Regions from separate parts of the Kitasatospora purpeofusca genome, predicted to be linked through region 1. Evidence: predicted binding sites of a transcription regulator. Region 1 holds the regulator's gene; each other region holds the start of a gene.

Region 1 (6,823 bases):
CGAGCCAGCCGAGGGCCTGGCGCTCGGTCAGCTCCGGGCGGGTGAGGATCTGGGCGACGGCGCGGCCGAGCCGGTCGTCCTCCATGGCGTCCAGCACGTGGTCGGTGGGGGCGAGCAGCCGGGCGGCGACCAGGTCCAGCAGCGGGGTCGGGTCGGCGAGCAGCGGGCCCCGGCCGAGGGCGGCCAGCAGGTCGGCGCCGTGGGCGACCGCGTGCAGCCAGCCGAGCCGGGGGTCGAAGCCGCGCAGGTCGGTCTCCTCGACGTACCAGCGGGCGAAGGACTCCAGCCAGGCCGGGCGGTGGGCGCCGTGGTCGGCGAGGTCGGCGAGGACCAGCGGGGCGAAGGTGCGGGCCTGGATCTCGGGGTCGGTGAGGCGTTCGGCCATCTCGTCGCCGAGCGCGAGGCGCTGTTCGGGGGTGAGCAGCGGCACCCAGCGGCACAGCTGCTCGTAGGCGAGGCTGTCGCGGACGTGCGGGTCGGGCGAGCGCAGTGCGGCGCTGACGGCGGCGAGGGTGTCGGGAGTGGGGGCGGCGGATTCGAGTGCGGTCCAGTTGATCACGGGGCGGACCCTAGGGGCGGGGGCGGCCGAGGGCCACCGATTTACCGGGCCCGGTGGTGGCGGCCCCGGGTCACAGCCCCGGTGCGCCCCAGACCGGGAACCAGCGGGTGAGGTCCTTCTCCAGCCGCAGGTCGTTGCCGAGCATCGCGTTGACCTCCAGCTCCAGCGGGTTGTCGCGCTTCTCCCCGCCGCCGGGCAGCGGCGCGAAGGGGTAGAACGTGCCGCGCTTGTACAGGTAGACGAGGGCGAGCGGGCGCCGTCCGTCGGTGTCGCGGAAGCCGACCAGGGAGCAGAGCAGCTGGGGGCCGAAGCCGTGCGCCTCTAGTTCGCTGTTGACCGCGTGCAGGTCGTTGACCAGTTCGGGCAGTTCGTCGGGCGTGTGCCGGGCGAGCAGCCAGGAGTAGCCGTAGGAGTCCTTGGACGCCTCGACGGGGACGCCGCCGCGTTCGGTGTCGGCGTCGAGCAGGGCCCTGACCTGCCGTTCGACCTCGTCGAAGGCGCCGCCCTCGACGGAGGCGAAGCAGACCGAGCCGAGCCCGGTGGGCCGGAAGCCGGCCGCGGCCTCCAGGGTGAGGGCGGCGGACGGGACGCCGAACAGCTGGTCGAGGTCGGGTTTGACGGGCTTGGTGCGGCCGAACAGCGTGTCCAGGATGCCCACGGCGGTCCTTCCGGTCGGAGGGCGGGTGCGGGTGCGGAGGCCGGGAGCGGTGCGGGCGGCTCAGCGGCCGAGCTCGGAGGAGATCTTCGCCAGCTGGGCCAGCCGCTGCTCCAGCGACGGGTGGGTGGAGAACAGCTGGGTGGCGGCCTCCCGGGCGCTCAGCGCCGGCGCGAACCAGAACGCGTTGTACGCCTGCGCCTGGCGCAGGTCCCGGGTCGGGATGGCGGCGATCTGGCCGGTCACCTTGGTGAGCGCCGAGGCCAGCGCGCTGGGCCGCCCGGTCAGCTGGGCGGCGGCCCGGTCGGCGGCCAGCTCCCGGTAGCGGGAGAGCAGCCGGGTCAGCAGGAAGCTGATCGCGTAGACGGCGATCGACACCAGCGGGACCACCAGGGCGGCGATCGCGGCGTTGGAGTCGTTGCTGTTGCGCCCGCCGCCCATGAAGCCGCCGTACATCGCGATCCGGGTCATCGCGCCGGCCAGCACGCCGAGGAAGCCGGCCACCGTCATCACGGCGACGTCCCGGTGGGCGACGTGCGACAGCTCGTGGGCGAGCACGCCCTCCAGTTCCTCGGGCTCCAGCCGGCGCAGCAGGCCGGTGGTCACGCAGACCACCGCGTTCTGCGGGTTGCGGCCGGTGGCGAAGGCGTTCGGCATGTCGTTGTCGGCGACCGCCACCCGGGGTTTGGGCATGTCGGCGAGCGCGCAGAGCCGGTCGACGGCGCCGTGCAGCTGCGGGTACTGCTCCGGGGTGACCCGGTGGGCGCCCATCGCCCGTTCGGTGATCCGGTCGCTGAACCAGAACTGGGCGACGAACAGGCCGCCCGAGATCAGTACGACGATCGGCCACGCGCCGCGCAGCAGCACGATCAGCAGACCGGTGAATCCCACGTACAACAGCCCGATCAGGAACATCGTCCCCACCATGCGGCCGGTCAGGCCGCGGTCGGGGGCGAAGCGGGTGTGCTGGCCCGAGCTCGACATCGCTGCTCCTCCGTTCGCCGTCCGCTTCCGATGCTGCCACCGGGCGGGCCCCGCGGCATCACCCGCGCGCCGCGGACTGCGGGCAGGATCACCCCGGCCGGGCCGTTCCTGCCGTCGGACCCGGGCCTTACACTGGCAGGTACGGTTCTGGCACTCGTGTGTTCAGAGTGCCAAGGCCGGGCCCCGCGGGGTCGGACCGGACAGCTCGAACACGGACACATGCCACGACGGTGTGTCACAACGGACAACGCGTGAAGACGGAGGTGCGTGCCCATGGCCGGTGAGGTCCGCCAGCTCGACGACCGCAAACTCGCGGTGCTTCGCGCGATCGTCCAGGACTACGTGGGGACGGAGGAGCCGGTCGGCTCCAAGGCCCTGGTCGAACGGCACAACCTCGGGGTCTCCCCGGCCACCGTCCGCAACGACATGGCGGCGCTGGAGGAGGAGGGGTACATCCACCAGCCGCACACCAGCGCCGGGCGGATCCCCACCGACAAGGGCTACCGGCTGTTCGTCGACAAGCTGGCCGAGGTCAAGCCGATGAGCGCGCCCGAGCGGCGGGCGATCCGGCACTTCCTCGACGGCGCGGTGGACCTCGACGACGTGGTCGCCCGCACGGTGCGGCTGCTCGCCCAGCTGACCCGCCAGGTCGCGGTGGTGCAGTACCCCTCGCTGAGCCGCTCCACGGTGCGGCACATCGAGCTGGTCGCGCTGGCCCCGGCCAAGGTGATGCTGGTGCTGATCATGAACACCGGCCGTGTCGAGCAGCGGTTGGTGGACTGCCCGGGTACGGTCGGCGAGACCGTGCTGGCGGACCTCCGGGGCCGGATCAACGCCCGGGCCGCCGGACAGCGGCTCCCGGACGTCCCGGGGCTGCTGGAGGAACTGCCCGGGCTGTTCGAGGCGGTCGACCGGCCGACCGTGTCGACGGTGCTGGCGACGCTCTTCGAGACCCTCGCCGAGCAGCGCGAGGAGCGGATCATGCTGGCCGGCACGGCCAACCTGACCCGCTTCGGCCACGACTTCCCGCTGACCATCCAGCCGGTGCTGGAGGCCCTGGAGGAGCAGGTCGTCCTGCTCCGCCTCCTGGGTGAGACCGCGGACGCCGGGATGACGGTCCGGATCGGGCGGGAGAACGCCTACGAAGGGCTGAATTCCACCTCGGTCGTCTCGGTCGGTTACGGTTCGGGCGACGAGAGCGTGGCCAAACTGGGGGTGATCGGTCCGACCCGGATGGACTACCCGGGCACAATGGGGGCGGTGCGAGCGGTGGCACGGTACGTGGGCCAGATTCTGGCCGAGTCGTAGGAACGGTCGTCGTCGGACAGCTGACGGCGCCCTAAGTCGCAAGCACTCACACAGGCGGAACAAGCGGAGCATTTGGTGGCCACGGACTACTACGCGGTACTCGGCGTCCGACGGGATGCGGGGCAGGACGAGATCAAGAAGGCGTTCCGGCGCCTGGCACGCGAACTGCACCCGGACGTCAACCCGGACCCGAAGACGCAGGAGCGGTTCAAGGAGATCAACGCCGCCTACGAGGTGCTCTCCGACCCGCAGAAGCGCCAGGTCTACGACCTCGGCGGCGACCCGCTCTCGCCGAACGGCGGAGCCGGTGCGGGCTTCGGCGCGGGCGCGGCGGGCTTCGGCTTCTCCGACATCATGGACGCCTTCTTCGGCGCCGCCTCCGGCCAGCGCGGACCGCGCTCCCGGACCAGGCGCGGCCAGGACGCCATGATCCGGCTGGAGATCACCCTGGAGGAGGCCGCGTTCGGCACCACCAAGGAACTCCAGGTCGACACCGCCGTCACCTGCACCACCTGCAGCGGCGAGGGCGCCGCGCCCGGCACCTCCGCGCAGACCTGCGACATGTGCCGCGGCAAGGGCGAGGTCTCCCAGGTCACCCGGTCCTTCCTGGGCCAGGTCATGACCTCGCGGCCCTGCCCGCAGTGCCAGGGCTTCGGCACCGTCGTGCCGACCCCGTGCCCGGAGTGCGCCGGCGACGGCCGGGTCCGCGCCCGCCGCACCCTGACCGTCAAGATCCCGGCCGGGGTCGACAACGGCACCCGGATCCAGCTGGCCGGCGAGGGCGAGGTCGGCCCCGGCGGCGGCCCGGCCGGCGACCTCTACGTCGAGATCGCCGAGACCGCCCACCCGACCTTCCAGCGGCGCGGCGACGACCTGCACTGCACGGTCACCATCCCGATGACGGCGGCCTCGCTCGGCACCCAGGTGCCGCTGCAGACCCTGGACGGGATCGAGGAGGTCGACATCCGGCCCGGCACCCAGTCCGGCCAGTCGATCCCGCTGCACGGCCGGGGCATCACCCACCTGCGCGGCGGCGGCCGGGGCGACCTGATAGTGCATGTCGAGGTGCAGACGCCCACCAAGCTCGACCCCGAGCAGGAGGAGCTGCTGCGCCGCCTGGCGGTGCTGCGCGGCGAGGAGCGGCCGTCCGGCCAGTTCGCGCCCGGGCAGCAGGGGCTGTTCTCCCGGCTGAAGGACGCCTTCAACGGCCGGTAGCCGTCCCGCGCGGGGGTGCCGAGGCTTCCTCGGCACCCCTTTCGCGTTCCCGTTCCCGTCCCCACCCCGGAGGTTCCCCGCATGACCGCGCCCGTGTTCGTCGTCGACACCGAGCGGATCGCCGCCGCCGCGCCGGGCGCGACGGTGCGCCTGGACGGGCCGGAGGGCCGGCACGCCGCCGCGGTGAAGCGGCTGGAGCCGGGCGAGGCGGTCACCCTGGCCGACGGGCTCGGCCTCGGCGCGGACGGCACCGTCGCGGCGGTGCACGGCAAGGACGCGATCGAGGTGACGGTGACGGCGGTGCGCCGCGAGCCGGAGCCTGCGCCGCGGATCGTCGTCGTCCAGGCCCTGCCCAAGGGTGACCGGGGCGAGCTGGCGGTGGAGACCATGACCGAGGTCGGCGTGGACGTGGTGATCCCCTGGGCCGCGTCGCGCTGCATCACCCAGTGGAAGGGCGAGCGCGGCGCCAAGGCGCTCGCCAAGTGGCGGGCCACCGCGCGGGAGGCCGGCAAGCAGTCCCGGCGGCTGCGCTTCCCCGAGGTCCGCGAGGCGATGACCACCCGGCAGCTGGCCCCGGTACTGGCCGCCGCCGCGTTCGCCGCCGTGCTGCACGAGGAGGGCGCCGAACCGCTGGCCGCCGCGGACCTGCCGACCGGCGGGGACCTGGTGCTCGTGGTCGGCCCCGAGGGCGGCGTCTCCCCGGAGGAGCTGGCCGCCTTCGCCGGGGCCGGCGCGAAGCCGTACCGGCTCGGCCCCTCGGTGCTGCGCACCTCCACGGCCGGGGTCGCGGCCGGCGCGCTGCTGCTGGGCCGCACCGGCCGCTGGGCCTGACACCGGAATCCCCCGTGGGGGTTCGCGGACCGCGAACGGCGGGCGCGCCGTGCCCCTGGCTGCCTAGGGTGGCGACCGTGAGCGAACCCGAGAGCACCCCCGAGGGCGCCTACCTGCGCCACCCGCACCTGCACGGCGACCTGATCACCTTCGTGGCCGAGAACGACGTGTGGCTCGCCCCGCTGGACGGCGGCCGGGCCTGGCGGCTGACCGCCGACCACCGTCCGGTCCGCAGACCGATGTTCTCCCCGGACGGCCGCCACGTCGCCTTCACCTCCACCCGGGACGGCGCCCCCGAGGTGCACGTGGCCCCGGTGGACGGCGGGCCGTCCCGGCGGCTGACCCACTGGGGCGACGCGCAGACCCAGCTGCGCGGCTGGACCGCCGACGGCCGGCCGATCGCCACCACCGCCACCGGGCAGGCCTCGCTGCGCCGCACCTGGGCGCGGGCGGTGCCGCTGGACGGCGGCGAGGCGGCCCGGCTGCCGTACGGCCCGGTCGGCGGGCTGGCCTTCGAGCCCGGCGGCGACCGGGTGCTGCTGGTCTCCGCCTACGCCACCGAGCCGGCCTGGTGGAAGCGCTACCGGGGCGGGCGGACCGGCCGGCTGTGGATCGGCGCCGACCGCTTCGAGCGCGTCCACGAGGACCTGGCCGGGCACATCGAGTCGCCGCTGTGGGTGGGCGGGCGGATCGCCTTCCTCTCCGACCACGAGGGCGTCGGCGCGCTGTACTCCAGCCTCCCGGACGGCTCCGACCTGCGCCGGCACGGCATCTCGCCGGAGGGCTTCTACGCCCGCACCGCCACCACCGACGGGAGCCGGGTGGTCTGGCACAGCGCCGGCGACCTGTGGCTGCTGGAGGACCTCGACGGCGCCGAACCGCGCCGCCTGGACGTCCGCCCGGCCGGCCCGCGCACCGGCCGCCGCCCCTGCCCGGTGTCCGCCGCGCACTGGCTGGAGAGCGCCGCCCCGGACCGCACCGGGCGGGCCGGGGCCGTGGTGGTGCGCGGCTCCGTGCACTGGCTGGCCCACCGGGAGGGCCCGGCCCGGGTACTGGACGAGACGCCGGGCGTGCGCGGCCGGCTGGCCCGGGTGGTGCCGGGACCGGCCGGCGAGGACGCCGCGCAGGGCGTGGTCTGGGTGACCGACGCCGAGGGCGAGGACGCGATCGAGTACGCGCCCGCGGTGCTCGGCACCGAGCGCCGCCGGCTCGCCGCCGGGCGGCTGGGCCGGGTCCGCTCGCTGCTGGTCTCCCCGGACGGCAAGCAGCTG
Region 2 (6,823 bases), 2.1 Mb from region 1:
ACGATCCGCAAGGGGAGTAATTGGCGCCCCCGGTCGCCACCCCTGTCGGGACCCCGTCCGCCCCCGCCACGTCCGAGGTGCCCCTGCGTGAATGTCGACCACCTGAACCAGCTGCTGCTCGAGTTCTCCGTGATCCTCCTGGTCGCGGTGGTCGCCGTGCGCGTCTCCACGAAATCCGGCCTGCCCAGCCTGCTGATCTACCTCGGCATCGGGGTGGCGCTCGGCCAGAACGGCCTCGGCATCTCCTTCGACAACGCCGAGCTCACCCAGGTGCTCGGCTACGCGGCCCTGGTGGTGATCCTGGCCGAGGGCGGCCTCAAGACCAACTGGCGCGAGGCCAGACCCGTGATGGGGGCCGCCACGGTGCTCGCCACCGTCGGCGTCGGGATCAGCGTCTTCGTCACCGCGGCCGGGGCCCACTGGCTGGTCGGCCTGGACTGGAGCACCTCGCTGCTGCTCGGCGCGATCGTCTCGTCCACCGACGCCGCAGCCGTCTTCTCGGTCCTGCGGACGGTGCCGCTGCCGCGCCGGCTGACCGGCCTGCTGGAGGCCGAGTCCGGCTTCAACGACGCGCCGGTGGTCATCCTGGTCGTCTCCTTCGCCGCCGTCGGCGACCCGGACCCCTGGTACGTCCTGATCGGCACGATCCTCGCCGAGCTGGCGATCGGCCTGGCCGTCGGCCTCGCGGTCGGCAAGCTCGGCGCGTACGGCGTCAAGCGCGTCGCCCTGCCGTCCTCCGGCCTCTACCCGATCGCGGTCCTGGCCCTGACCGTTCTCGCCTACGCCGGCGGCGCGCTGCTGCACGGCTCCGGCTTCCTCGCCGTCTACGTCACCGCGGTGATCCTCGGCAACTCCAAGCTGCCGCACGGCCCCGCCGTCCGGGGCTTCGCCGACGGCCTGGCCTGGATCGGGCAGATCGGCATGTTCGTCCTGCTCGGCCTGCTCTGCACCCCCGAGTCGATGGGCTCGGCCGTGGTGCCGGCGCTGGTGATCGGCGCGGTGCTGGTCTTCCTCGCCCGGCCGCTCTCGGTGGTGCTCACGCTCACCCCGTTCCGGCTGCCGCTGCGCGAGCAGGCCCTGCTCAGCTGGGCCGGCCTGCGCGGGGCGGTGCCCATCGTGCTGGCCACCATCCCGATGGTGTCCGGCGCGCCGATGGCCCAGGACGTCTTCAACATCGTCTTCATCCTGGTCGTGGTCTTCACCCTGCTCCAGGGGCCGACCCTGCCCTGGGTCGCCAAGGGCCTGCGGATCGGCGACGGCTCGATGGGGCAGGACCTCGGCATCGAGTCGGCGCCGCTGGAGAAGCTGCACGGGCACCTGCTGTCGGTCGCACTGGCACCGGACTCCCGGATGTCCGGCGTGGAGATCGGCGAGCTGCGGCTGCCGACCGGGGCGGCGGTCACCCTGGTGGTGCGGGAGGGGAGCAGCTTCGTGCCCGACAGGACGACCGTGCTGCGCGGCGGGGACGAGCTGCTGGTCGTCACGACGGACGAGGTCGGCGAGGCGGCCGAGCGGCGGCTGCGGGCCGTGGACAAGGGCGGCAAGCTGGCCGACTGGCTGAACGGACGCAGGACCTGAAGGTCTCGCCCGGAGTTCACCTTGACTTAACAGGACAACTTTGGATCCGTCCTGTAGTGTCGAGTTCAGCGCGACATCTACGCGCGTATAACCATGTTTTGCTGACACACCACACCCCAGCATCTGCCTGAAGCAGAGTTGGCGCGACCGCTCGGCGGCCGCGGCCCGGACCCGGCCCACCGCCGGACCGGCCCGGTAACTACCCCGGTCGACGCGCGAGAGGACGACTCTCGGCGCCGTCGGGGCCACCCCATGCCCTGCCGCGCTACCAGGCAGCAGGAAGGACCGACCGTGACGGCCCGCCGAACGGTCGAGAGCGTCGAGGACGCCGAGAACGCCATGACCGGGGCTGACGCCACGGGCAACGCCGACACCACGGGCAACGCGGACGCCGCGCCCGCCCGGGTCGGCTACGGGACCCTGCTGCGCACCCCCGGGGCGTGGACGTTCCTGACCCCCGCGCTCCTCGCGCGGCTGCCCTACGCGATGCTCAGCATGGGAATCCTGCTGCTGGTCAAGGACACCCACGGCTCGTACGGCACCGCCAGCACGGTCGCGGCGGTCGCCGCCGTAGCCCAGGCGCTGATCGGCCCGCAGACCGGGCGGCTCGCCGACCGGTACGGCCAGGCCGCCGTGCTCGTCCCGTCCGTCCTGGTGCACGCGGCCTCGGTCGGCACGCTGATCGCGCTCGCCCTCGGGCACGCGCCGGCCTGGAGCCTGTTCCTGGCCGCCGCCCCGGCCGGTGCGAGCGTCCCGCAGATCGGCGCGATGGTGCGTGCCCGCTGGATCTCCACCTTCACCGCCGAGGGCGCCTCCGCGTCCTCCGCCGCCAAGGTGAGCACCGCCTTCGCCTTCGAGTCCGTGACCGACGAGTTCACCTTCGTCGTCGGCCCGATCCTGGCCGCCGCCGTGGCCACCTCGGTCAACCCCTCGACCGGGCTGATCGCCGAGGCCGCGCTGACCCTGGTCGGCGGTCTGGCCTTCGCGGCCCAGCGCCGCACCGCGCCCGCCCGGGTGGTGCGCGAGCCCGGCGTCCGGCAGGCCTCCGCCCTCGCCTCCCCCGGCGTCCGGCTGCTGGCCGGCACCTTCCTGGGCGTGGGCGCCGTCTTCGGCGGCCTCCAGGTCTCGGTGAACGCCTTCGCCGACTCGGTCGGCCAGCCGGGGGCCGCCGGCACCGTCTACGGCATCTTCGCCGGCGGCTCGATGCTGGCCGGTGTGCTGTACGGCATGGTCGCCTGGCGGCGGTCGGTCCAGCAGCGGATGGTCATGAGCTACGGCCTGCTGGTGCTGGGCTGCTCGACCCTGTGGGCGATGCCGAACCTGGTCGCGCTGTCGGTCGCCGGGCTGGTCTGCGGCCTGGCCATCGCACCGACCCTGATCAGCGGCTACACCCTGGTCGAGACGCTGGTCGAGGACGGCGCCAAGACCGAGGCCTTCACCTGGCTGACCGGTGCCATCGGCCTGGGCCTGGCGACCGGCGCGACGGCGGCCGGGCGGCTGATCGACGCGCAGGGCCCGACGGTCGGCTTCCTGGTCCCGGTGGCCGGCGCCGGCCTCGGCCTGGTCGCCCTGCTCTCGCTGCGGGGGCTGCTGGTACCGGCCGGAAGCCGCAGCACGGTGGTCACCGGCTCGGTGGAACGGGGTGCGCCTACCGCACTCGTGGGGGCCGTCAAGGGCTGACCCCGGGGCCGGAACCGACTCATCTCACATTCGAGTCGCTGGACTGATCCATCGGAATGCCGCATCATTGAGGATCGTTAGCACTCATCAGGCGAGAGTGCCAGGAGGAAGACAAGTGCCCACGTACCAGTACCAGTGCACCGAGTGCGGCAACGGCCTGGAGGCGGTGCAGAAGTTCACCGACGAGCCGCTGACCACGTGCCCCGACTGCCAGGGACGGCTCCGCAAGGTCTTCTCGGCGGTGGGTGTCGTCTTCAAGGGCTCCGGCTTCTACCGGACCGACAGCCGCTCCTCCTCCAGCAGCTCGGTGGGCTCCGGCTCGTCGTCGTCCTCTTCGTCGACGTCGTCCTCGGGCTCCTCGTCGGGCTCGTCCTCGTCGGGCTCCTCGGGTTCTTCGGGGTCCTCGGCCCCGGCGGCCAGCCCCGCTCCGGCGGCCGGCTGACCTTCGGCCCGGGCCGCGGCAGCAGCTTCTCGGACGGCCCGCCGTTCCCGTTCACCACGGGTGCGGCGGGCCTTTCGCGCGTTCCGGGGCGGGCCCCGCGGGGGAGGCGGTTCCGCCGGGGGTGAATTCCGCCGGGGGTGGGTTCCGCCGGGGGTGGGTTCCGTCAGCGCCGGGCCGGCCGGTTCACCCCGGCGGGTGGGTCCCGCCGTCCACAGGCCCGGGTTTTCCACAGGTTCGGAAAAGGGAGTTCCGGCGGCCGGACGGGCGGCCCAGAGTGGGCACCGCAAGCCCCGAGCCCGACCGTGGAGGTGCCCGTGCGTACCGCTCCGCCCGCCCTTTCGCCCCGTCCCCCGACGATCCCGCCGCTTCCCGCGCCGTCCGTTCCGCCCCGGCAGCCGGTGCCCTCGTTCCCGCCGATCGGGGGCCGGGCCGGGCCGCGCGCCCGGCTCCGGCAGCTGCTGGGATCCGGGCCCCGGGTACCGGTCGTGCTGCTCCTCGCGGTGGCGGCCGCCCTCGCCCTCGGGCCTGCCCGGGAGGCCCCGGGGGCACCGGAACCGGCACCGCCCGTCGGCCGAACGGGTTGTCCGGCGGAGGGGGGAGGAAATCACCCGTAACCGGCCGACGACTTCGTCGTTCACGCGGCATGAAGGGCTTCAAGGAATTCCTGCTGCGCGGAAACGTCGTCGATCTGGCCGTCGCCGTAGTCATCGGTGCGGCTTTCACCGGCATCGTCAACGCCTTCGTCAAAGGCGTGATCAATCCGATCGTCGGCGCGTTCGGGGCCAAGGACCTCGCGTCCTACAGCTCCTGCATCAAGGGGCCCTGCGAGGTGACCGCCGCCGGTGAGGTCACGTCCGGAATCCTCATCCTCTGGGGCAGCGTGCTCAGCGCGGCCCTGCAGTTCCTGATCACCGCCGCCGTCGTCTACTTCTGCCTCATCCTGCCGATGACCAGGTTCACCGCCAAGCGCAAGACCCTGGCCGAGGTGCAGGCCGAGGCCGAGGCCAAGGAGGTCCTGCTGCTCACCGAGATCCGCGACGCCCTGGTCAGCCGGGCCGGCTGACCTCCGCCACGCCGCGCCCCGACCCACTCGGGGTCCGGCGGCCCCGCTCCCCTCGGGCCGGTCCGCGTGCCGGGTCAGCCCCCGTGGTGCGGCGGGCGCTGGCTCAGGTACCAGTCCAGCCCCCGTCCACCGCTCTCCCCGGCCCCGGGGCGGTCGCCCCACCCGGTGTCGGTGTCGTCCCGGGACTGCCGGTCCAGCGGGTCACCGAAGATCAGCCGGGCCTTCGCCGCCGCGTCCGCACCCGGCTGCGCCTTCGGAGCGGCCTGCACCGGCTCGCCCCCCGTCCCGGGCTCCGTACCCGGCTCTGTGCCCGGCCGACCGTCCGTCGTATCCTTCGCCATCGTCTCCTCCACCGCTCCCGTCGTCCCCCGTCGTCGTCCGTCCCTGCACACCAAGCCTAGAAGGCCCCGGGACGACCCCGGAACGGCCCCGGGACGGCCCCGGGACGACGGTGGGTCCGGTGCGGACCGCTCCGCACCGGACCCACCGGGCCGTACCCGTCCCCGCCCGCGCCACCCCGCGCGCCCCACGTCTCCGGACACCTCCGCTACGCGGCCTCGAAGCCCGCATGGTCGGCGATCTTCTTCAGCTCCGCCAGCGCGTGCTTCTCGATCTGGCGGATCCGCTCACGGGTCAGCCCGTGCTGCTTGCCCACCTCGGTGAGGGTGCGCTCGCGGCCGTCCTCCATGCCGTACCGGGAGCGGATGATCGAGGCCGTCCGGTCGTCCAGCCGCCCGATCAGACCGTCCAGCTCCTCGCGGCGGAGCATGACCATCACGGCGTCCTCGGGGGACGTCGCCCCGGTGTCCTCGACCAGGTCGCCGAACTGGGTCTCGCCCTCGTCGTCGACCGACATGTTCAGACTGACCGGGTCGCGCGCCCAGTCCAGCACGTCCTTGATCCGGGTCTCGGTGGTGTCGAGCTCGGCCGCGATCTCGGCCGGCTCGGGCTCACGGCCCAGCTCCTTCGACTTCTCCCGCTGCACCCGCCGGATCCGGCCCAGCTCCTCGACCAGGTGGACGGGCAGCCGGATGGTGCGCGACTGGTCGGCGATCGACCGGGTGATGGCCTGGCGGATCCACCACGTCGCGTAGGTGGAGAACTTGAAGCCCTTGGCGTAGTCGAACTTCTCGACCGCGCGGACCAGGCCCGCGTTGCCCTCCTGGATGAGGTCCAGCAGGGGCAGGCCGCTGCGCGGGTAGCGCCGGGCTACGGCGACCACGAGACGGAGGTTCGACCGGATGAAGACGTCCTTGGCGCGCTCGGCGTCCTCGGCTATCGCCTCCAGCTCCTCCCGCTGCACGCCCTCGGGGAGCCCGCCCTCGTCCAGCAGATGCTGGGCGTACACGCCGGCCTCGATCCGCAGCGAGAGCTCGACCTCTTCGGCGGCATCGAGCAGGGGTGTCCTGGCGATCTCGTCGAGATACATGCCGACCAGGTCGCGGTCGGCCTCGAAGTTGGTCGGGCGGGCCGCGCGAGTCCGGTCGGCCCTGTCGCGAACGACGGCACGGGTGGCCATGCTTGCTCCCTTTTGCTGGTGTTGCCGAGCTCTGGCTGCCTGCCCCCAGGAGGGCACGATGTGCGGGCCCCGAGGGGCTCACACGTAACGATCCAACGAACAGATTCCGGACAACATTCCCAAGTCGCTCAGATTCTTCCAGGGATGCAGTATCCTGCGAGATTTATCCCCGATTCCGAACGGAGGGTGACCGCGCGGGCACCACGGGTGCCGATTCGGGACCGTTTCGGCGCATCCCGCGCACGGCCCCCGTCAGGCACAACCCCGCCGGCGCCGGGCGCGTTCCCGCGCGGACCCGCGCTCCCGCACCGGCGCACGCAGATCCTCCGCACAAAAGATGCCAAATCGCTATCACCGCAGCGCACGCTCGGCACAGGCGGCTGGGAAGGTGACAGCCATGCACCTGACCAACAGCTCGCCCACCATCACCGCGCGTGATCGCCACCTGCTCCGGCACGCGGCACTCGCGGTCTGTTGCGCCGGACTGTTCGCCGCCCTCGCGGCCCTGGTGCAGACCGGCTGGAGCCCGCTCGCCCGGTTC
Region 3 (6,823 bases), 640 kb from region 1:
GATGGGCCGCTCGCGCCACCGCCTGGTGGAGGTGCCGCTGGTCGCTCCGGGCATGTCCCAGCAGTAGACGGCCGGCTCCGCGCCGGCGTGAAGAAACGTTTCTTCACAACCCCCAACCGGCCCCCACCGACCTTCACGGGCCTCCAGCGGCCCTCCCCGCCCCCTTGCGCCCCCGGCCCCGTCGGCCGGGTCCCGCCCGGCGGCCCGCCCCTCCGGCGGCCGGGCGGGCGGGACGGCGGCGTCAGCGACCGGTGGCCGCCCCGGCCAGCCGCTCCAGCATCAGCGCCACCGCCGGCACCTCGGCGAGGTCCGGCAGGGTCAGCGCGACCACCTGCCGTACCGCCGGCGCCCCCGAGGCGGCGTGCACCGCCACCGTCGCCACCCCGTCCGGGCGCACCGACTCCAGTGCCAGTCCGGGCAGCACCGCCACCCCGAGCCCGGCCGCCACCAGCCCGACCACCGCCGGGTAGTCGTCGGTGGCGAAGTCGATCCGCGGCTCGAAGCCGGCCCCCGCGCACAGTTCCACCAGGTGGCCCCGGCACTGCGGGCAGCCGGCGATCCACTGCTCCTCGGCCAGCTCGGCCAGCTCCACCGGTCCGCCGCGCCCGGCCAGCCGGTGCCCGGCGGGCAGCAGGCCGACCAGCGGGTCGTCCAGCAGCGGGGTGGCCACCAGGTCGGACCAGTCGGCGCCGGCGCTGAGCTGCTGGGCCTCCAGATTGGCCTCGGCGCGCGCCTCCCGGGGCGTGCCGTGCGCGGGCGCGGCGACGGAACCGGTGGCCTGCGGGTAGCGGAAGGCGAGCGCGACCTCGCACTCGCCGCCGCGCAGCATCGCCAGCGACTCCGGCGGCTCCGCCTCCACCAGCGACACGCGGACCCCCGGATGGGTGCCCCGCAGCCGGGCGACGGCAGGCGGCACCAGAGTGGAACTCGCGGTCGGGAAGGACACCAGCCGGACCCGGCCGGCCCGCAGCCCGGCGATCGCGGCGACCTCCTCCTCCGCGGCGGAGAGTCCGGCGAGGATTCCGGTGGCATGCTTGAGCAGCACCCGGCCGGCCTCGCTGAGCTGCATGCCGCGGCCCGAACGGACCACCAGCGGGGTGTCCACGGACTTCTCCAGGGCCTTCATCTGCTGGCTGATCGCGGGCTGGGTGCAGCCCAGCTCACGAGCGGCGGCGGAGAAGGAGCCGGTGCGGGCGACGGCACGCAGGACGCGCAGATGGCGGGCCTCGATCATGCCTCCAAGATATAAGGCATTCTTTGCAACAAGCAAAATTCAACTGATAGTTGAAGGATGGAGCACACCGTCGCGGCCGGGCCCGGACCCGGTCCGCGCCGCAACGCCGGAGGCCCGGCCCGCCACCCCCAGTGGGGCGCGGACCGGGCCTCCGGTCAGTGCTTCGGGCCTCAGTGCGAGTGGCCGTGGCCGCCGTGGCCGTGACCGGCGTCGGCGTCCTCCTCCTTCTTCTCCACCACGAGGGTCTCGGTGGTGAGAAGCAGGGAGGCGATCGAGGCGGCGTTCTCCAGGGCGGAGCGGGTGACCTTGACCGGGTCGATGACGCCGGCCTTCACCAGGTCGCCGTACTCGCCGGTGGCGGCGTTGAAGCCCTGGCCCAGCTCCAGCTCGGCGACCTTGGAGGTGATGACGTAGCCCTCCAGGCCGGCGTTCTGGGCGATCCAGCGCAGCGGCTCGTGCAGCGCCTTGCGGACGACCGCGACACCGGTGGCCTCGTCGCCGGACAGGCCCAGGCCGCCGTCCAGCACCTTGGCGGCGTGGACCAGGGAGGCGCCACCACCGGCGACGATGCCCTCCTCGACCGCGGCACGGGTCGCCGAGATGGCGTCCTCCAGGCGGTGCTTGCGCTCCTTCAGCTCCACCTCGGTGGCGGCACCGACACGGATGACGCAGACGCCGCCGGCCAGCTTGGCCAGGCGCTCCTGCAGCTTCTCGCGGTCCCAGTCCGAGTCGGTGTTGGCGATCTCGCCCTTGATCTGGGCAACGCGGCCGGTCACGGCCTCGGAGTCACCGGCACCGTCGACGACGATCGTCTCGTCCTTGGTGACGGTCACGCGGCGGGCCGAGCCCAGCACGTCCAGACCGGCCTGGTCGAGCTTGAGGCCGACCTCCTCGGAGATCACGGTGCCGCCGGTGAGGACGGCCAGGTCGCCGAGGATCGCCTTGCGGCGGTCGCCGAAGCCCGGGGCCTTGACGGCCACCGCGTTGAAGGTGCCGCGGATCTTGTTCACCACGAGGGTGGACAGCGCCTCGCCGTCGACGTCCTCGGCGATGATCAGCAGCGGGCGGGAGGTGCCGCCCTGCAGGATCTTCTCCAGCAGCGGCAGCAGCTCCTGGATGGAGGAGATCTTGCCCTGGTTGATCAGGATGTACGGGTCCTCGAGGACCGCTTCCTGGCGCTCCGCGTCGGTGACGAAGTACGGCGACAGGTAGCCCTTGTCGAACTGCATGCCCTCGGTGAAGTCCAGCTCCACGCCGAAGGTGTTCGACTCCTCGACGGTGATGACACCGTCCTTGCCGACCTTGTCGATCGCCTCGGCGATCAGCTCGCCGACCTGGGTGTCCTGGGCGGAGAGGCTCGCGACGGCGGCGACGTCGTCCTTGCCCTCGATCTCGCGGGCGACCGACAGGAGGTGCTCGGAGACGGCGGCGACGGCCTTGTCGATGCCCTTCTTCAGGGCGGCCGGGCCCGCGCCCGCGGCGACGTTGCGCAGACCCTCGTTGACCAGGGCCTGGGCCAGCACGGTGGCGGTCGTGGTGCCGTCGCCCGCGACGTCGTTGGTCTTGGTGGCGACCTCCTTGACGAGCTGCGCGCCAAGGTTCTCGTACGGGTCGTCGAGCTCGACCTCACGGGCGATGGTGACACCGTCGTTGGTGATGGTCGGGGCACCGAACTTCTTGTCGATGACGACGTTGCGGCCCTTGGGACCGATGGTCACCTTGACGGTGTCGGCCAGCTTGTTGACACCGCGCTCGAGCGAGCGGCGGGCGTCCTCGTCGAACTGCAGGATCTTCGGCATGTTCCCTATTCCTTCGGGGTGCGGCCGTCGCCGGCCGCTCGACTACGTGAACCAACAGCCACGCCCCGGCCCCTGTCACTAGGGACACGGATCCGGGGCGTGGCTGAACGCTTTTACTTCTCGATGATCGCGAGAACGTCGCGCGCGGAGAGCACCAGGTACTCCTCGCCCTGGTACTTCACCTCGGTGCCGCCGTACTTCGAGTACAGGACGATGTCACCCACGGCGACGTCGAGCGGCAGACGCTGGCCGTCCTCGAAGCGGCCCGGGCCGACAGCCAGGACGACGCCCTCCTGGGGCTTCTCCTTGGCGGTGTCCGGGATAACCAGGCCGGAGGCCGTGGTGGTCTCGGCGTCGAGCGGCTGGACCACAATGCGGTCCTCGAGCGGCTTGATGGCAACCTTGCTGCTGGTGGTCACGTCCGAGCTCCCCTTCGGAGATTACGGGGTTTTCTAACGGGTAGGGGCGAACTCACGAATCTGCCGTCGCGGGGGTCAGAGACGCATTGTCGCGTTAGCACTCCCCCGGTGGTGAGTGCTAGTGATGACCATAGGCCGCCGTTAGCACTCAGTCAACCAGAGTGCCAACGCCACGCGGGCCGGTCCTGTCGGACGCACCCGTGGCGGCGCGCTCCCGCTCGCGGGGCCGGCGCCCCGCGCCCGCCCGTGACCGGGGAGAATGAGCGGGTGGAGAACGACGACCTGCGGCCCCTGCTGACCGAGCGGGGCCAGGCCCTGCTCGCCGAACTGCGCGAGTTCGCGCCCGAGGAGGAGCTGGCACTCGCCACCCGGCTGCGCAAGGAGCACCCCGCCGAGCTGGTGTCGGCCGCCTTCGGGCAGGCCCGGCTGCGGCAGCGGGCCCGGGCCAAGTTCGGCGCCGACGCCGACCTCATGTACTTCACGCCCAACGGCGTCGAGCAGTCCACCCGGCGCGAGGTCGCCGAGTGGCGGGCCGAACGGTTCGCCGGACTCGGGGTGAAGCGGCTGGCCGACCTCTGCTGCGGCATCGGCGGCGACGTCCTGGCCCTGGCCCGGGCCGGGATCGAGGTGCTCGCGGTCGACCGGGACCCGGCGGCCTGTGCCGCCCTCGCCGCCAACGCCGCCGCCCTGGGCCTGGCCGAGCTGGTCGAGGTGCGCTGCGCGGACGTCGCCGAGGTCGACGTCACCGGCTACGACGCGGTCTTCACCGACCCCGCCCGGCGCACCGCGCGCGGCCGGGTCTTCGACCCCGAGGCGTACGCCCCGCCGCTGTCCTGGGCGATCGAGGCCGGCCGACGGGCCCCCGTCGGCGCGCTCAAGGTGGCGCCCGGCATCCCGCACGAGGCCGTGCCGGCCGACGCCGAGGCCGAGTGGGTCTCGGACCACGGCGACGTCAAGGAGGCGGTGCTCTGGTTCGGCACCCGGGCCGGGCACCCGCACCGCGCCACCCTGCTGCCGCAGCGGGCCGGCCTCACCGGCGGCGACCTGCCCGACCCCCCGGCCGGACCGGTCGGCCGCTACCTGTACGAGCCGGACGGCGCCGTGATCCGCGCCCATCTGGTCGCCGAGGTGGCCGGGCTGGTGAACGGGCGGCTGATCGATCCGAAGATCGCCTACCTGACCTCGGACGAGCTGGTCGACACCCCGTACGCGCACGCCTTCGAGCTGACCGACGTCCTGCCGTTCCACATCAAGAAGCTCAAGGCGCTGCTGCGCGAGCGGAAGGTCGGCACGGTGGTGATCAAGAAGCGCGGGATGGCGATCACCCCCGAGGAACTGCGCCGGCAGCTGCGGCCCTCCGGCCCGAACGCCGTCACGGTGGTCCTCAGCCGCACCGACAACGGCCCGCTGATGATGCTCGGCCACCCCGTCACCGGACCGGCCGCGGCCGTTCAGGCGGCCGGCGCCTCGATGTAGTCCTCCAGCCGGGCCACCGCGAAGCCCTGCTCCTGGATCCGGGCCAGCAGCTCGCCGAACATCTGCGTCATCGTCTCGCCCTTGAGGTCCTTCGGACCCCGGAAATGGGCGAGCACGATGTCGCCGGCCCGCAGCTTCTTGTCCGCGGCCTGGTACTGCATGTCGTGTATCTGCATCGACTCGCGCCACAGCACGACCGCCCTCGGCCCGCACTGCTGCACCGCGGTGTTCAGCGCCGGCGTGTTGGCGCCGTCCCCGTACGGCGGCCGGAACAGCAGCGGCGGGGTGCCGTACTGCTGGGTGAGCGCAGCCTGGGCGTCGCAGATCTCGGACTTCTGCTTCTCCGGCGGCACCTTGCTCATCTGGGCGTGGTCCACGGTGTGGTTGTGGACGTGGTTGCCGAGCGCCTGGAGGCGCTTGAAGTAGCCGTAGTCGTCCTTGACGATGTCGCGGGTCAGGAACATCGACACCGGCACCTTGAGGTCGGTCAGCATCTCGACGAACCTCGGGTCCTTCTCGGCACCGTCGTCGATGGTGACGAAGACGACCTTGTCGGGGGTCTTCACCTCGCTGAACACCGGGACGGGCCCGGTCCGCGCGAGCTTCACCGGCTTGTCGGCGGGTGCGGGCGGCGCCGGCGGCAGCGGCGTGAGGTGCCACTTCGCCCACGCGGCGGCGTCCCCGGCGGCCGGGGCGCCCCCGGCCGGGGACGCGGTCGGCGACGGGCCGGCTGACCGCGACGGGGCGGCCGACGTCGGGGAACCGCTCGTCGGGGAACCGCTCGCCGGGACCAGCGCGGCCGAGGCCGCACCGCTGTCGCCGCCGCTCGTGCACCCGGTGACGGCGGCCAGCAGGGCCAGCGCCCCCGCCGCGCACACCGTCGTCCTGCTCCGTACCCGCCTGTTCACCGCGCCGTGCTCCCCGCTCCCGTTCAGCGACCTCGATCGCTAGCACGGTAACGGCCCGGCGTTCGGTTCCCGACCGGGCGTGCGAACGGCTACTCCACGTGCTCGCTGGTGAAGGCCCAGCGGTGCGCCGGACGGCCCAGCAGCGCGGCGGGCGGCTCCGGGACCGGGACCGGCTCGCCGGACCACCAGGTGATCAGCAGCACCCGGTCCCCGGGGGCGGCGAGCAGCTCGGTCCGGAGCAGCCCGGCCGAACCGCGCAGCGCGGGCAGCGCCGTCCCCCGGACCCAGCCGGAGAGCTCGGCGCCCCGGCCGGCGGCGGCCCTGGCCTCCCACATCGCGGCGGTGGTGGCGCTCACTGCTGCTGCCCGGTCAGGGCCTGGTAGGCCTGCCCGTGGAAGTCGGTGTGCGGCACGTGGACCTCGGTGACCGGCAGCGAGGAGTCCGCCGACAGGTCGAGCGAGGACGGCGCGCGGTCCCGCCAGACCATCTCGCTGCCGAGCGCGGCGACCATCGCGCCGTTGTCGGTGCACAGGCCCGGACGCGGCACCCGCAGCCGGATGCCGGCCCGGTCGCAGCGCTGCTGGGCCATTTCACGGAGCCGGGAGTTGGCCGCGACACCGCCGCCGATCATCAGGTGGTCGACGCCGTTGGCCTTGCAGGCCTTGACGGCCTTGCGGGTGAGCACGTCGGTGACCGCCTCCTGGAAGGACGCCGCGACGTCCGCGACCGGCACCTCTTCGCCGGCCCGGCGCTTCGCCTCCACCCAGCGGGCGACGGCGGTCTTCAGGCCGGAGAAGGAGAAGTCGTACTCCGGGTCCTTGGGGCCGGTCAGGCCGCGCGGGAAGGCGATCGCCTTCGGGTCGCCCTCGCGGGCGCGGCGGTCCACCACCGGGCCGCCCGGGAAGCCCAGGCCGAGCACCCGGGCCACCTTGTCGAAGGCCTCGCCGGCCGCGTCGTCGATGGTCGCGCCGAGCGGGCGGACGTCGG

What was found. The regulator HrcA, encoded in region 1, represses chaperone genes, less so after heat shock. The targets are predictions, from matches to a motif close to TTNGCACTCNGNNNNNCNGAGTGCNAA.
Region 2: the regulator HrcA is predicted to act here: its motif matches at 3,336-3,362, upstream of OG715_RS24915 (FmdB family zinc ribbon protein).
Region 3: the regulator HrcA is predicted to act here: its motif matches at 3,594-3,620, upstream of groES (co-chaperone GroES).

Annotation. Positions count from the first base shown of each region.
Region 1 is NZ_CP108561.1:3,549,012-3,555,834, reverse strand. It holds gene OG715_RS15490 (DUF2785 domain-containing protein) at 1-559, opposite strand, end outside; gene pspAB (PspA-associated protein PspAB) at 630-1,217, opposite strand; gene htpX (zinc metalloprotease HtpX) at 1,278-2,198, opposite strand; gene hrcA (heat-inducible transcriptional repressor HrcA) at 2,472-3,506, shown strand; gene dnaJ (molecular chaperone DnaJ) at 3,582-4,721, shown strand; gene OG715_RS15465 (16S rRNA (uracil(1498)-N(3))-methyltransferase) at 4,803-5,552, shown strand; gene OG715_RS15460 (S41 family peptidase) at 5,630-6,823, shown strand, end outside.
Region 2 is NZ_CP108561.1:5,650,861-5,657,683, reverse strand. It holds gene OG715_RS24925 (potassium/proton antiporter) at 88-1,578, shown strand; gene OG715_RS24920 (MFS transporter) at 1,918-3,258, shown strand; gene OG715_RS24915 (FmdB family zinc ribbon protein) at 3,374-3,700, shown strand; gene mscL (large conductance mechanosensitive channel protein MscL) at 4,344-4,763, shown strand; gene OG715_RS24905 (hypothetical protein) at 4,838-5,104, opposite strand; gene OG715_RS24900 (sigma-70 family RNA polymerase sigma factor) at 5,311-6,282, opposite strand; gene OG715_RS24895 (phosphatase PAP2 family protein) at 6,680-6,823, shown strand, end outside.
Region 3 is NZ_CP108561.1:4,193,545-4,200,367, forward strand. It holds gene OG715_RS18380 (WhiB family transcriptional regulator) at 1-67, shown strand, start outside; gene OG715_RS18385 (LysR family transcriptional regulator) at 242-1,234, opposite strand; gene groL (chaperonin GroEL) at 1,405-3,033, opposite strand; gene groES (co-chaperone GroES) at 3,147-3,452, opposite strand; gene OG715_RS18400 (THUMP-like domain-containing protein) at 3,720-4,928, shown strand; gene OG715_RS18405 (polysaccharide deacetylase family protein) at 4,904-5,836, opposite strand; gene OG715_RS18410 (hypothetical protein) at 5,926-6,192, opposite strand; gene tsaD (tRNA (adenosine(37)-N6)-threonylcarbamoyltransferase complex transferase subunit TsaD) at 6,189-6,823, opposite strand, start outside.